Crateriforma spongiae: one gene and its partner. The protein of the gene in region 2 binds, or shares a complex with, the protein of the main gene of each other region. Links are inferred from orthologs where the notes say so. Each region holds a gene or a part of one and is shown on either strand. Other genes may lie near its edges.

Region 1 (3,052 bases), on a different replicon or contig from region 2:
CCACGACGGTACACCCACCATCCGATCATCACCGCCACGGGCATCGCGATCCAAACGCTCAACACCGATTCGGGATACAACGCAAAGATCACCGCGATGACCAAACCAAAGATCGCCAGCACGACCGACAAAGCCATCGCCAAGACGGTCAGAAACAGAATCTTTGCCCGCGGCGACACCAATCGCCCCGCCGCTTGGCCGATCGACTGGCCCTTGTTGCGGATGCTGATCACCAGAGCCGACAAATCGTGGACACCGCCGATCAGGATCGAACCGAAAACAACCCACAACAGCGCCGGCAACCAGCCCCAAAACACTGCCAACGCCGGGCCGACAATCGGGCCGGTTCCCGCGATGCTGGTGAAGTGGTGACCGAAAACGATGCTACGCCGGGTGGGAACGTAATCGACATCGTCACGCAATTCTTCGCTGGGCATCACCGCGTCGTCGGTCAGGGCGAACAGCTTTCGCGCCAGCCAGCGGCCGTACGTGTGATAGGCGACCAGAAAGCCCAGCATCGAAGCGACGGCGACAATCAGGGTGCTCATTGGCGATGGTTACGGCAAAGGGTTGGCGACCGGGCGGATCGTCGCGGCAAACGCGTCGGACGGTTTCCACCACGCCAAAAGGTTCAGGCGGTGCCGGAAATTAGGTCCGTTTTTGACGCCGGAATTCCGGGCAATGGTCGCCCCTGGGGCGGATATTGGTGGCCACCTATACTAACGCTGCCGAACCGGACGCACACGGCGCTGCGGAGCCCCGGCGGGCAAAATTCGGCTTGCCCGATTCCCAAAATGCCGCCCCGGCATGACGGGCGTTTTGATCCACGCGGCGCCGCTTTGGCACTCCTCCGGTTCCTTTGGTCATTGCAATGATGACGCCTTCGTCGATGGCCCCCCAGCGACACGAACGATCCGACAACGACACCAGCATTCACCTTCTGTGAGGAAAGACAGATCCATGGCTGACTCCATCGAAAAAACCATCATCATCGGCAGTGGACCGGCCGGCTGGTCGGCTGCCATCTACGCCGCCCGCGCCAACCTGAACCCGGTCTTGTACGAGGGAACCGTCAAACCGGAAATGATCCCGCTGGGACAATTGGCTTACACGACCGAAGTGGAAAACTTTGCGGGCTTTCCCGCCGGTAACATCCGCGCGTTCGTCGAATCCGCGGTTGACAAGGACCGGCATTACAACTTGCCCATGGTCCCCCAAGGCCACGAAAAGGACGGCCAGCCGCACTACGCGGTCCAAGGCGTCGAGCTGATGGAATTGATGAAGCAACAGGCGCTGAATTTCGGCACCAAAGTCGTTTCCGATGACATCGTCGGCGTGGATTTCAACAGCGGCGGCGTCCACACGCTGCACACCGGCAGCGGCGAATCGGTGAAGACTCATACCGTGATCGTGGCCACAGGCGCGCGTGCGAATTACTTGGGCCTGCCCAGCGAAGAAGCCTACAAAAACAAGGGCGTCAGCGCGTGTGCGGTCTGCGACGGCGCTTTGCCGATCTATCGCAGCAAGCCGTTGGCCGTCGTCGGCGGTGGCGATTCCGCGGTGGAAGAAGCCACGTATCTGGCCAACCTGAAGAACGCCGCGACGATCTACATGATCATCCGTCGCGACGAAATGCGTGCCAGCAAGGTGATGCAGGACCGCGCGATGAATCACCCCAACATCGAAATCAAGTGGAATCGTGTCGTCGACGAAGTCTTGGGCGACGGCAACCAAGTCAACGCGTTGCGGCTGAAGAGCACCGTGGATGACGAAACGGAAAACTTGGACGTCGGCGGATTGTTCCTTGCGATCGGACACACGCCCAACACGGCGTTCCTGAAAGACGCCCTGAAGATGAACGACGAAGGTTATCTGCAGTGGACCAAGCCGTTCCGGACCAACACCGAAGTCGACGGAGTGTTCGCCGCCGGTGACGTTGCCGACGATTACTACCGTCAAGCGATCACATCAGCCGGCACCGGGTGCATGGCCGCTCTGGATGCCGAACGCTACCTGGGCGAAAAAGACGTTTGATCGGCATTGCCCCTGACCTCGCGGGTCGGCATCCGATCCGCGTTGTGGGCCGGCGATGGGACCGTGCGTCCGGCGGTTTGCCGTGAAAGCCGCGAATCGTTGAAACGCAATTCTTTCCCGACGTCGCCGCCGTTGGTGGCGACGTTGACCGGCCGCAGTCGCAACTTTCCACCAGGTTCGCTTTGCCCGGACAAGCCTGATGCGGCAAGTAAACCGGTCAGACAAACGACGAAGCTGAACAGCGTCATCCGCATGATTGGGTGCCCCGAATAAGACGGTCAGAAAAGATGGGTCGCCGGATCGCTGGTGCCTTCCATCGATCAACGACGCCCCCGCATCGCCGACCGTTGCATCCGACAAGGAAACCCTAGGCCGAATTGTCGGACGATTCGGTAAGTTTTTTGGGCGTGCGACATGTTGGCACGATTTCACGCCCGGTGGGTATCCCGCGGTGAAGACTTCGCCCGTTATCCATCATGGCTCCGCCGCATCTGTGCAAAAACCTGGGGACGAAACGCGAACCATCGGCGGTCGTTTCCTTCCGGCTCGGTCACAGTGGATCAACGCCAACGCTGCCGACGGGGTTCAACGCCAACGCTGGCGACGGTGCAAGGCTTGTGACCGATTCTCTGGCTTGCAACCATTCTCAGGCTTGCAACTGAGTCTCGCGCGTCGTTGTGTTTGGGTGGATGATCTTTGCGCCCCCGCTGAACCTTTCCTGCTAGTTTCGTCGGCCCACAGCGTCTGATATTCTGTCGATCCCTCGCTGTGCGTCAGGCGGTACTTCGATCGATGTCCTCTGCGCGTTGCCTCCATTCCCCCCTGTGTTGACAGCCCCCCTCAGGACTCAGCAATGTCAGAACAAGCAAGCTCGTCACAAGCAGCCGTTTCGGATGCAATGAAAGCTGAGATCGCTGAGCTCGAACGTCTCAATGGGCTGCCCTTTGCATCTTCCGCGTTGGGCTACATTAAACGGACCGGGCCCGGGTTGTTGCAAAGCGCCATGACATTGGGCGCC
Region 2 (3,057 bases):
TCATCCAAGGAAGGTCATCGAACCATGCCAGGCCCGAATTCTGTTCCGCTGTTGGACGTCAACCGCGACAATCGCCCGTATCGTGAAGAATTCATGAGCGCCCTGGCCGGCGTCCTGGATTCCGGACGCTTTCTGTTCGGCCCCGATGTGGTCGAACTGGAATCGGAAGTCGCCAAATACAGCCAGGCCCAATTTGCCGTCGGTTGTGCCTCCGGCAGTGACGCGTTGCTGTTGTCCCTGATGGCTTTGAACATCGGCCCGGGCGACGAAGTGATCGTTCCCAGCTTTACCTTTTTCGCCTCGGTCAGCTGCATCACGCGACTGGGCGCCACGCCGGTCTTCATCGACATCGATCCGGACACCTACAACATGGATGTCGATCAGCTGGATTCGCTGATCGGGCCCAAGACGGCAGCCATCATTCCCGTGCACCTGTTCGGACAGTGTGCTCGCATCGACCGGATCTGTCAGGTCGCCGCCGAACATGACATCCCCGTGGTCGAAGACGCCGCCCAGTCGATCGGTGCGGCCTATCATTCGCGTCCCGCCGGCAGCTGGGGGACCGTGGGCTGTTTCAGCTTCTATCCGACCAAGAACTTGGGCGGCATGGGCGACGGCGGCATGCTGACGACCAATGACGAAGCGTTCGCGGATCGGCTGCGTTTGTTCGCCGGCCACGGCATGCGACCCCGCTATTATCACAAGGTGGTGGGCATCAACAGCCGCTTGGACACGTTCCAGGCTGCTGTTTTGCGGGTGAAGATGAATCACTTGCCCCAGGCCGTCGAAGGCCGTCGCACCAACGCCACGCGGTACCACCACTTGTTCCGCGAAGCTGGTTTGGTCGAAGACGGTCCGGTCACTTTGCCGGTGATCGATGAGAACGCTTTCTCGGTCTGGAACCAGTATTCGATCCGCATCGCCGACGGGCGACGCGACGAAGTCCGCCAGCACTTGGCCGACAACGGCGTGGGGTCGGAAATCTATTACCCGGTGCCGATGCACCAGCAAGAGTGCTTTGAAAATATCGGCTTCAAAGCCGGTGATTTGAGCGAGACCGAGCGGGCCAGCCGCGAGATCTTGAACCTGCCGATTTTCCCGTCGCTGACCGTAGAAGAACAAAACCGAGTCGTCGAAGTGATCGGTCAGTTTTATCAGTCGGCCGAAGCCAAGAAGGCCGCCTAAACGAACCGGGGCTGCGGTCGAACCGAATCGCCGTTTGGGCGGGCGGATTTGACTGCCCCGTTTGAAAGATCAACGAAAACAGGCCGCGTGCGATGATTCGCATGCGGCCTGTTGCGTTAATCAGATGCCAAAAGGCGTCCCCTTGGGATCAGGACGTTGCCGCCGAATCCAGGGCTTCTTGCAGAGCGGCCTTGGGGCGAACGCCGACAAAGCTCTCGCTGACTTCGCCGCCTTTGAAAACCAACAGCGTCGGGATGCTGTTGATGCCGAAACGCTGGGCGGCGCCGGGATTATCGTCGATGTTGATCTTGCCGATCTTGACCGACGGGTTTTCGCCGGCCAGTTCATCGATCATGGGAGCGATTTGACGGCAAGGGCCGCACCAGGGTGCCCAGAAGTCGACCAAGACGGGTTGGTCCGATTGCAGCACTTCGGAGTCGAAATTGTCGTCGGTGAATTCTTTGACAGCATCGGAAGCCATGACAGTGGTCTCTCGTTTTGTACGGATAGTTAAACGGGGAATCGGTCGGGATCGCGGGAATCGTTCACAAGGACTGATCGACGGTGATCCATCGGCGGGTGGGGCGTGTCGCATCCGGTCGGCGACGCCTTGCACAGACGGCCGAATTGTAGGATGGCGACACCCGCTGTCAATTTGCCGGTCCGACCGGAACGTCTGACAAGGTAAGCAAGTGCTGAGCCAATTCGTCCAGAATCATCGCTGTGGCACCCCAAACCTTGTGTTCGCCGTGTGCAAACGCCGGCGTGCGGAACTGCAAATGACCAACGCGATGTTCGCCCCGACGGACGGATCGTATTTCGGTGTGTCGTGACAGGTTTCCCGCGACGACCTGCCGCAGAAGTGTTTCCAGCGGCAAATCCAGTACCTCATCAACTTCGGCCGGGTCGGGGCACCAGGGGGTGGGATCTTTGTGTAACCACGCGACCCAGGGAGTGACCCGGTTGTCGCTGGCATAGACATATTGGCATGCCAGACGTCCGATCCACTGGCGGACCAAAGCGGGACGACCTAGTTCTTCGGCGAATTCCCGCAAGGCGGCTTCGCGGGTGTCTTCACCCGATTCCACCCGCCCCCCGGGAAAGCAAATTTGCCCGCCGTGATGCTTCAACAGACTGGGACGCCGCGTCAACAAGACACGCATGTGGCGGAGCGATGTGAGCGGTTGATGGGCATCCGGAACGACCAGGGCATCCGCCGCAGCTTTCTGCGACATCGATCCGCCGTGCAAACCTTCGGCACTCGACACACCATTGATACCAGACACATCTTCGTAGATACCCACCAGCACCGCGGCACGTCGTGCACGGACCGGTGCGGGGCCGCGGTGGCGACCATAGGCAAGTGGCACGGCCGCGATCGAACGATAGCGTCGCGACAGTTCGGGCGTTTCGCCGCGTTGCCGCAAGCGGTCGCTGAGTTGTTGCGGCCAAGTCGCCGGCAATTGCCACCGATCCGGTCGCCTAGTTGCCGGTATTTTCACGGTTGCTAAATCAACGTTTCCAACAATCGACGAAGCTTTCGCAATTCGACGCGATGATCCAAGTCTTCCTGGGGCGCCATGTGGATCGTCAAAGCACGATCGTATTTTTCACGTTCCAACTGGGTGACCAGTTTTCCGTAGTCGATTTCGCCCTGCCCCACGCTGACTTGGAATGCATCCGGGCGGGTGTCTCGGAGGTGCGTGTTGATGACAAACTTCAGGATCTTGTCCAGCGACTTGCCTTTGGCCGGACCGGCAATGTAGACGCTGGGGTCCAGGGTGATGCCCAGGCCATCGACGTTGTTGCAAAGCACCATCAAGGTGTCGGGGTCTTCGCTGAGGCAGCCCAATTGGCTGCGGACCGCGACAC

Evidence for each region. Proteins that work in one complex are often made in the same cells at the same time.
Region 1: the proteins of trxA (region 2) and HFP54_RS13690 are in contact, whole or in part, in a crystal structure (PDB 1F6M), measured with the Escherichia coli proteins. The link is inferred for Crateriforma spongiae from one-to-one orthologs.

What each region holds. Positions count from the first base shown.
Region 1 is NZ_JAAXMS010000004.1:627,050-630,101, reverse strand. The notes cover bases 20-2,997. They hold HFP54_RS13690 (NAD(P)/FAD-dependent oxidoreductase), read left to right. Parts: upstream 20-960; coding sequence 961-2,034; downstream 2,035-2,997. Other genes in these bases: HFP54_RS13685 (hypothetical protein), read right to left, coding at 2,010-2,288; HFP54_RS13695 (carbon starvation CstA family protein), read right to left, coding at 20-548. In the rest of the region: more of HFP54_RS13695, read right to left, coding at 1-19; HFP54_RS13680 (NRAMP family divalent metal cation transporter), read left to right, coding at 3,038-3,052.
Region 2 is NZ_JAAXMS010000003.1:554,759-557,815, forward strand. Bases 1-2,983 are described here. They hold trxA (thioredoxin), read right to left. Parts: upstream 1,667-2,983; coding sequence 1,334-1,666; downstream 1-1,333. Other genes in these bases: HFP54_RS10190 (DegT/DnrJ/EryC1/StrS family aminotransferase), read left to right, coding at 25-1,185; HFP54_RS26165 (NUDIX hydrolase), read right to left, coding at 1,836-2,687; HFP54_RS10205 (sugar phosphate isomerase/epimerase family protein), read right to left, coding at 2,693-2,983. In the rest of the region: more of HFP54_RS10205, read right to left, coding at 2,984-3,057. UniProt on the Escherichia coli protein: Participates in various redox reactions through the reversible oxidation of its active center dithiol to a disulfide and catalyzes dithiol-disulfide exchange reactions.